Regions from separate parts of the Psychromonas sp. KJ10-5 genome, predicted to be linked through region 2. Evidence: predicted binding sites of a transcription regulator. Region 2 holds the regulator's gene; each other region holds the start of a gene.
What was found. The regulator sigma-54, encoded in region 2, starts transcription at its own class of promoters, with help from an activator protein. The targets are predictions, from matches to a motif close to GTTGGCACGNNNNTNGNNT.
Positions count from the first base shown of each region.

Region 1: the regulator sigma-54 is predicted to act here: its motif matches at 1,532-1,550, upstream of AC0L3W_RS09665 (PEP-CTERM sorting domain-containing protein).
Region 3: the regulator sigma-54 is predicted to act here: its motif matches at 1,205-1,223, upstream of glnA (glutamate--ammonia ligase).

Region 1 covers NZ_CM147864.1:2,187,330-2,190,620, forward strand. The annotation lists gene AC0L3W_RS09665 (PEP-CTERM sorting domain-containing protein) at 920-1,489, opposite strand; tRNA gene AC0L3W_RS09670 (tRNA-Leu) at 1,770-1,854, opposite strand; gene AC0L3W_RS09675 (RDD family protein) at 2,016-2,561, shown strand; gene lptG (LPS export ABC transporter permease LptG) at 2,627-3,291, opposite strand, start outside.
Region 2 covers NZ_CM147864.1:3,814,677-3,817,967, reverse strand. The annotation lists gene lptA (lipopolysaccharide transport periplasmic protein LptA) at 1-90, shown strand, start outside; gene lptB (LPS export ABC transporter ATP-binding protein) at 93-818, shown strand; gene AC0L3W_RS16790 (RNA polymerase factor sigma-54) at 852-2,297, shown strand; gene AC0L3W_RS16785 (PTS sugar transporter subunit IIA) at 2,393-2,836, shown strand; gene rapZ (RNase adapter RapZ) at 2,853-3,291, shown strand, end outside.
Region 3 covers NZ_CM147864.1:3,279,558-3,282,848, forward strand. The annotation lists gene glnA (glutamate--ammonia ligase) at 1-1,101, opposite strand, end outside; gene typA (translational GTPase TypA) at 1,561-3,291, shown strand, end outside.

The sequences.
Region 1 (3,291 bases), 1.6 Mb from region 2:
TAAGAGGTTTTCAAAGCTGTGATCAAACTGTAATAACTGAGTAAGTATTTATAAAAGGTTCTACTATTTATGTTTAAAAATCGTTTACCTTAATAACTCTTAGTTGGTTATCCTTTAGAAACTGATTTCTTTATTCTGTTTGTTACTAATAACAGTTAAGAACATGATTTAACGGATTTTAATTTAACAATAAGGTAACACGTTATCTCTTATTTTCCAGTTTCTTATTCACTCTCTCACTGTGACTTCACAGGATATGATAGTTGGGCTTCCCATCAATATATCGGCCTTGTAGAGAGAAAACCACAAACTAGAGGCGCATGATGTGATGAGTGTGACACTATCGTTCAATCCCTTTCCCCTATCTTAAAAGGCATACAACTAAAAAACGAGAGGACACGATTGATACAATTAACTATTTTAAAAGCACACTATTTTATTATTTTTCTAAAAAAAGAAAAAACAACTACGTGATCAAAAAAAGATCATAACAAAAGAAGGGAATCGATTTCTTTAATAGATCGACGTTCAAACCTATATGCCTATCATGCACCTCTCATAACATAAGAGAATTGAAGCCTTTTACCACTTATGCAGAACATTACTTTTCACTTTCTATGTCTGATGCCCCGGCAGAGCCAACTGGAATAAGACACTCCTGTGGGAGCGAAATAGAAGCAAGTATTCACGATCGATTTAACCTCAACTATAACTATAAACCAAGAGTCATTGAGTTTGATGAGCAAGGTATAGTAATTAATCAAGACTCATAGTAGAAAAAATAATCTTTAAGAAGTTAAGAAGTGATTGACCTGATTTATTGTGGATTAAGTGATGCACTTTAATATTAAAAACAGGTTATAAAAAAACGGCTCTATTAGATAGAGCCGTTCGTCAGATATATAATAGTGCTATTAGATTATACGTTTGTTTTACGTCTGTAAGCAAAAGCAATAAGTGCAAAACCTAATACAAATAACATGCTTGGTTCAGGAACAGAGGCTGTACCACTCCAAATCACACCAGTGTTACCATTAGCGCTATTAGTTACAGCGAAAGTTAGTTTGTTATCTGCAGTGATTAATGTTGTTAGTGAGCTATCGAAAATGTCATAAACATTTTTCCAAGCTTTTTCAATATCAGTTTGTGTAGAGTCAAAGATAACATCTGAACCGATTGAGACAATCAGCTCGTCATCATAAGAAACGAATAACGATGTTAGGTTGTAATTATCAACAGTAACAAGATCTAGCTCATAAAAACTATACTCACTACCATCAACATTCCAAGCATCACTTGGTTGAATCCATGTTGCACCATCTAAATCAGTACCAGTTGGATCAATCCAATTATGATCATCATCAGTAAGTGTTGTTGTTGGACTAGTGCTACTAGAGCCATCGTCTACACTTGAGTAAAAAGAGATAGCCGAAGCATATGTACTTGACAGTAAAATGATAGCTGTCAGTGCTGTTTTGAATAAATTCATATTATTTCCTTAATGTTATGAATAGCTATTTACATCCTAACAAAGCACTAAACATGCCAAAAATATAAACTATTGTTTTAAAATACTTTTTTATCATTTTTTTATTTTTAAATATCATTAGTGTTAAAAAATCCGACAACCATTATCTTTTAATAAACTTTTACTAACTTAAATCAAATATAGATAGAGGCTAATAGCAAAACAGGTATTGGATAAAAACAGAATGTTCATTATTCAGAAACAAAAAAGCCCCAACTATTGTTGAGGCTTTCTTTGAATATGGTGCCCGAGGACGGACTTGAACCGTCACTCCTCTCGGAAACGGATTTTGAATCCGTCGCGTCTACCAATTTCACCACTCGGGCTGAGTGGAAAGGATTATACCTACAGGACAATGACAAACAAGCATTTTGTTTACAATCCTGCGTAAGCGATTAAAAACCGTTCAATCTTTATGAATAATAAATAAAATGCCAAGTTATTAGCCATTTGCTACACTGTTTTTTCACATATTTGAGGGATTATCATGGCCAAACAGAATAAAAAAAAGAATCAAGCGCTCGACTTAGCGGAGCAATATCAAGGCTGCAAACGCGCCTCTTTTTGGAGACGCTTAGGAGCTTATATTATTGATCTTTTTACAATAGGATTCGTCATTGCCTTTGCCACGGCACTGGCATTATTGGTAGTGAATATTGTAGCGAAGTTGGGTGGTATTGATTTAAGTTTATATCAAGATAGCAGCGATTATTTAGGTCATAGCATGTGGTTTTTAGCCTATATCTCATTACTTATTATTGCTTTCTTCATTTATTTTTGGAGCTGTTCAGGACAGACTATTGGCATGAAACTGGTTCAATTGAGAGTACAAAATAGTGATGGTAGTAATATAAGCATGACGCAAGCTGCGATTCGCTTAGCCACCTCTGCTTTTGGTTTAGGTAGTTTTATGGCGTTACTTAAAGATCGCAATGCTTTTCAAGATTTATGGGCTGAGTGTGAAGTCGTGGTATTACCAAAATCTTTAAACACCTGGGCTCTATTTAAAAAGGTAGAAGGAAAAGAAAAGTAAGAAATATTATTACTTACTCAGTTAAAGCTCCATTTAACTGAGTAAGTAAATTATCATTCCATTCTTTAAGTTTGCTTTCTTAACTGATACATAGCAATTACTAACACTAATATACTAGGCAATAAAGCACCTAAAATCGGCGGTAAGCCAAATACTAAACTAGCGGGACCAAATAACTCTCCAGATACATGGAAAGTAAAGCCACTGGCTATACCAAAAATAAGACGTGTACCCATGGGGACTGATCTTAAACCACCAAATATAAATGAAACCGATAGCAACATCATAACGACCACGGTGAAAGGCAATACCGCTTTACGCCATAGTATTAACCAATAACTGCTCGCATCTTGGTCATTACTTTCCAAATAAGTAATGTAGTCATAGATATCACGCATCGACATCTTATCTGGTTCACTGATAATGACTTCTAGTTTTTTCGGTGTTAATTCAGTTTCCCATACGTAATCAGGGAAATTTTCAACCCGCGTTTCACCATCGTAAAAACTGGTTTGACTCACCTCTTGTAATAACCAAGACCCTTCTTGGTAAGTTGCTTGCTTAGCAACCATTGCTCGACTCAAGGTTAGGTCTTTAGCAAAAAAGTATAGCTGTACATTATACAATTCTGCTTTGCTGTTCATTCTGCCAATACTCACAAATGAGTTGGCATCTTTTGCCCAAACACCATATTTGTTATCAACTCGTTCAGTCCCCTTACGAAGCTGAT
Region 2 (3,291 bases):
AAAAAAGAGCGTGTAAAAACCATCTTTTTACCTGCTCAATTTGAAAAATCTAAAGACACTAACTCAACTTCAAACACAGGCAACAAATAACTATGGCAGAGTTACGCGCAACGGGGTTAGTTAAAAGTTATAAAGGCCGAACTGTAGTAAATGGTGTTGGTTTAACAGTAAAAACCGGTGAAATAGTAGGTTTACTAGGCCCTAATGGTGCAGGTAAAACCACCTCTTTTTATATGGTCGTTGGTTTAGTGAAACAAGACCAAGGTAGCATCGTCATTGATGACGAAGATATTTCTAGTAACCCAATGCATATTCGTGCACAAAAAGGCATTGGCTACCTGCCACAAGAAGCATCTATTTTTCGACGTTTAACCGTGACAGAAAACATTATGGGTATTCTACAAACCCGTAAAGAATTAACGCAAAAGCAACGCGATGAGAAGCTCAATACACTATTGGAAGAGTTTCATATTACTCATATTCGTGATAACAAAGGAATGAGTTTATCGGGTGGAGAGCGACGCCGTGTAGAAATAGCACGCGCACTAGCAACCGAGCCCAAATTTATTCTACTGGATGAACCTTTTGCAGGGGTTGACCCGATTTCAGTAATTGATATAAAAAATATTATTCAGCAATTACGAGATCGTGGTTTAGGTGTATTAATCACTGACCATAATGTAAGAGAAACGTTAGATGTTTGTGAGCATTCCTATATAGTAAGCCATGGGGAAATTATTGCTGTAGGTACACAAGATGAAATTCTTGCAAACGATCATGTAAAACGCGTTTATCTAGGTGAAGAGTTTAAACTTTAAGTTATTGCCACACGTTCAGGAAGATATGTTTTGATGAAACAGGGTTTACAATTGAAAATGGGTCAGCAATTAGCGATGACCCCTCAATTACAACAAGCAATAAAACTATTGCAGCTTTCAACATTAGATCTACAACAAGAGATTCAGAATGCTTTGGACTCTAACCCTCTTCTCGAACAAGATGATCAAACTGGGTCAGAAGATACGGTTAAAGAAGCCGATAGCAGCGTATTAGATACAACTGAAGCGATTACTCAACAAGAGTTCTCTGATGATCTCCCTGCAGAAAAAGAGTGGGAGGAATCTTATAACTCCACCCCAATCACAGGAACGACTTCTAATGCCGTTGCCTATGAGGGAGAAAATACACTTTATCAAGGCGAGTCATCAACCTCTCTACAAGACCATCTGTTGTGGCAAATGCAATTAACACCTTTTACAGATACCGACCAAATAATCGCGATGGCGATTATTGACTCTATCGATGAATCAGGCTACTTGACCACCGACTGTGAGAGTATCTTAGAGAGTTTACAAACAGATTTAGAAGAATTAGAACTAGATGAAGTAGAGGTGGTACTTAAACGCATTCAACACTTTGATCCACTAGGGGTTGCGGCACGTACCACCCAAGAATGTTTACAAATACAATTACGCCAACTACCAGAAACGACTCCTTGGCGTAATGAAGCAATTCAAATCCTTGAGCAATACATGGATCTATTAGGTAATAGAGATTACCGAACTTTAGCCAGAAAAAGTAAGCTAAAAGAAGCTCAACTTGCTGAAATAATGCGTTTAATTCAAAGCTTAGAGCCTCGCCCTGGTAACCGAGTAGAAACCAGCGAAACGCAGTATATTGTTCCCGATGTGTACGTTAAAAAGATCAATGGGCAATGGCGTGTATCCCTAAATCAAGATTGTGATCCTAATTTATCAATTAACCAGCAATACGCGAGTATGTGCTCAGGTAACATTAGTAAAACTGACTCTCAGTTTATCAAAGGCCACTTACAAGAAGCTAAGTGGTTTATTAAAAGCTTAGAAAATCGTAACGATACCTTATTAAAAGTGGCTAATTGTATTGTACAACAGCAACAAGCCTTTTTTGAATATGGCGATGAGTCCATGAAGCCAATGGTATTAAACGATGTCGCATTTGAAGTAGAAATGCATGAATCCACTATTTCACGTGTTACAACACAAAAGTTTATGCATACTCCACGTGGTATATATGAACTGAAATTTTTCTTTTCTAGCCATGTTGCTACTAATGGAGGCGGTGAATGTTCATCAACCGCTATTCGCGCTTTAATTAAAAAGTTGGTTTCAGCTGAAACCACAACTAAACCATTAAGCGACAATAAAATCACCCAGTTGTTGGAAGAAAAAGGTATTAAGGTAGCAAGACGTACTATTGCTAAATACCGTGAATCCTTAGGAATTCCGCCTTCTAATCAACGTAAACAATTACTTTGAACTAAGAAGTAATGCAAATAAATAAGGATTAACTATAGTCATTTAATGCTAACCTGATAAACTCGCGCGTCCATTAAATACAGTTAACTATTATTATGAAAATATCTACTCTATTAAATCAACAATCGGTATTCTGTAACACTACTTGCACAAGCAAAAAAGGCGCTCTAGAAAAAATCAGCCTTATCGCAGCAAAGGAGCTCGATTTAGATGCCCAAGAATTGTTTGAAAGCTTAATTGCACGAGAAAAAATTGGGTCAACAGGTGTTGGGTCTGGGATTGCTATTCCACATGTCAAAATTTCTAGTGAGCTACCTGCTACGGCTGTTTTTTTGCAATGTGAAACAGGTATCGATTACGATTCATATGACGGTAATAAAGTGGATATATTATTCGCTATCTTTGTACCTGAAGACCTTTGTAAAGAATACCTTTCGGCGCTATCAGAAATTAGCCAAAAGTTATTAGACAAACAATTCTTACGTCAGTTACGCAGTGCGGGAAATTCCCAAGAATTATTTGAATTACTAACACTATAGAAAGACAGGAGAAAGTATGAAGTTAATTGTTATTAGTGGTCGCTCAGGCTCAGGAAAAACAATTGCACTTCATGTTCTCGAAGACTTAGGTTATAACTGCATTGACGGTGTACCTTATCAACTACTCGAGCAACTTATTGATACTTTAGACCCTAAAGACAATAAAGTTGCTGTGAGCTTAGATGTCCGTAACATGCCAACCAAAGTTGAGCAAATACAACAACTGATCGCCTCTCTTCAAAAGAAAGTGGAATTGGAAATCATCTATATTGATGCATTAACCAGTGAATTAATTAGGCGTTATAGCGAAACTCGACGCTTGCACCCTCTTTCAAAAAAGAAATTCTCTTTATCCCAAGCATTAGAACTAGAAAATGAGATGTTACTGCCATTAAAATCGATGGCTGCTTTTTCTATTGATACCACTTCATTATCAGTGCATAACTTAAATGAAC
Region 3 (3,291 bases), 540 kb from region 2:
TGGGTCTGGGAAACGTACTTCAATACGTGCTGCACGTGCTGTTGGTACGATTGGAATACGGATAGATGCAGAACGGTTACCTGCTGAGTAAGCTAACATTACTGGTGCTTCAAAGCCTGGGATAAGACGTTTGTAAGAGTTAGTTGATGCATTAGTAAATGCATTAATTGCTTTCGCATGCTTAATGATACCGCCAATGTAGTAAAGCGCTAATTCGGATAAGCCGCCGTAACCATCTCCAGAGAATAAGTTAACGCCATCTTTACCTAATGATTGGTGACAGTGGTTACCAGAACCGTTATCGCCAACTAATGGCTTAGGCATAAACGTTGCTGTTTGGCCGTATGCGTGTGCCACGTTATGTACAACGTACTTGTAGATTTGAATCTCATCGGCTTTTTCAACCATAGTGTTAAAGCGACAAGCGATCTCATTCTGACCCGCCGTTGCTACTTCATGGTGGTGAGCTTCAACTACTAAGCCCATCTCTTCCATGATTAAACACATAGCTGAACGTGTATTTTGTGAAGAATCAACAGGTGCTACAGGGAAGTAACCACCTTTGATGCCCGGGCGGTGACCTGTGTTACCGTCTTCATAAGATGTACCTGAGTTCCATGCTGCTTCTTTTGCATCGATTGAGTAGAAAGCACCAGCAATACTGTTACCGTATTTCACGTCATCAAATAGGAAAAATTCTGGTTCTGGGCCAAATAATACTGTGTCTGCAATACCTGTAGAGCGCATGTATGCTTCAGCACGCTTAGCAACTGAACGAGGGTCGCGGTCGTAGCCTTGCATGGTTTTTGGTTCTAATACGTCACAACGTAAATTAAGTGTTACATCGTCTGTAAATGGGTCTAGTACCGCTGTTGAAGGTACTGGCATTAGCACCATGTCAGAGTCTTGAATGCCTTTCCAACCTGCAATTGAAGAACCATCAAACATCTTACCTTCTTCGAAGAAGTCTTCCGTTACTTGATGGTGTGGGATCGATACGTGTTGCTCTTTACCATGAGTATCAGTAAAGCGTAAATCAACGAATTTTACATCTTGCTCTTGGATTAAAGCTAAAACGTCTTGGATTGTTTGTACAGACATGTTGTAGAACCTCATTTGACATCGGAAATGTTATGAATTGAAAATTATATTTCTTGATAAAGAAATAAGAATTTATCGACTTTCTAAACTTATATATATCATGTTGCTTAAAATATGCCAACTCGATTGTCCCCATCAAGCTTGACGGTTGGCACCATAAAAAAGGGTGATTTAGCGCTTTTTTGAACTTATTTGGTGCGTTTGTGCACTTATTTGGTGCATTGGTGTTTTAGTGTGATAATTACGCTGCTTTATTTCGGTGTTTTATCCATTTTAACTATCTGTGACAGACTTAAAACTTTCTATTTTTGAAATTATGTTTACAATGTGCGCACATTTGGCTAGAACACTTCCTGTGCTTTTATTGCCTAATTCTTTTTATACCAATTAAATAAAAGTAGATCCGTCTACTTTTATCTAATTGGTATTTTTAATAGTAAGTTATTTTTGAGGCGCATCATGTCGTTAGATAAATTAAGAAATATTGCCATCATTGCTCACGTTGACCATGGTAAAACAACATTGGTTGATAAACTGTTAGAGCAGTCTGGTACATTAGATTCACGCGGTGGTTCTGAAGAACGTGTAATGGACTCTAACGATCTTGAAAAAGAACGTGGTATTACCATCCTTGCAAAAAACACTGCAATTGTATGGAATGATTACCATATCAATATCGTAGATACACCTGGACATGCTGATTTCGGTGGTGAAGTAGAGCGTATTCTATCTATGGTAGATAGTGTTTGTCTTATTGTTGATGCGGTTGATGGTCCAATGCCACAAACTCGCTTCGTAACACAAAAAGCATTCGCACATGGCCTTAAGCCAATTGTTGTTATTAACAAAATTGATAAGCCTGGTGCACGTCCTGAGTGGGTAATGGATCAAGTATTTGATTTGTTCGATAACTTGGGTGCAACTGATGACCAGTTAGACTTTCAAGTTGTTTATGCTTCTGCATTAAACGGTTGGGCAAGTATTGAGATGGACGAGCAAAAAGATGACATGGAAGATTTATTCCAAACTATCGTTGATACTGTTGCGCCACCTGAAGCGGATCGCGAAGGCGATTTCCAAATGCAAATTTCTCAACTTGATTACAACTCTTACGTTGGTGTAATCGGTGTTGGCCGTATTACACGTGGTAACGTTAAAGTTAATCAACAAGTTACTATTGTTGGTGCTGACGGTAAAGAACGTAAAGGTAAAGTTGGCCAAGTATTAGGTTACTTAGGTCTTGAGCGTCATGATGTTGAAGTCGCAGAAGCGGGTGACATTATTGCAATCAGTGGTTTAGGCGAGCTTAAAATTTCTGACACTATCTGTGCTCAAACAAACGTTGAAGCATTACCACCGTTAACAGTTGATGAACCAACGGTAACAATGACATTCCAAGTAAATACATCTCCATTCTGTGGTAAAGAAGGTAAATACGTTACTTCACGTAATATCTTAGATCGTCTACACAAAGAGCTAGTACATAACGTAGCACTTAAAGTAGAAGAAACAGAAGATCCTGATAAATTTAAAGTATCAGGACGTGGTGAACTACATTTAGGTATCTTAATCGAGAACATGCGTCGTGAAGGTTATGAGCTAGCAGTATCTCGTCCTGAAGTTATCGAAAAGGTGATTGACGGCCAGTTACATGAGCCAATGGAAACATTGACAATTGACTGTGAAGAAGAGCATCAAGGTTCTATCATGGAACAATTAGGTATCCGTAAAGCGGAACTAACTAATATGATTCCAGATGGTAAAGGACGTGTTCGTTTAGACTTTATGATTCCAAGTCGTGGTTTAATCGGTTTCCAAACTGAGTTTATGACAATCACTTCTGGTTCTGGTCTTCTATACCATAGCTTTGATCACTACGGTCCTCATAAAGGCGGTACTATTGGTCAACGTCAAAATGGTGTATTGATCTCAAATCAAGCAGGTAAAGCGGTTACTTACTCATTATTCTTCTTACAAGATCGTGGTCGCCTATTCTTAGGTCACGGTACTGAAGTATATGAAGGTCAAATTATCGGTATTCATAACCGTGCTAACGATTTAACAGTAAACTGTGTGAAAGGTAAGCAACTTACTAACGTACGTGCATCAGGAACAGATGAAGCACAAACGTTGTCACCAGAAATCAAACTAACACTTGAGCAAGCGTTAGAGTTTATTGATGTTGATGAA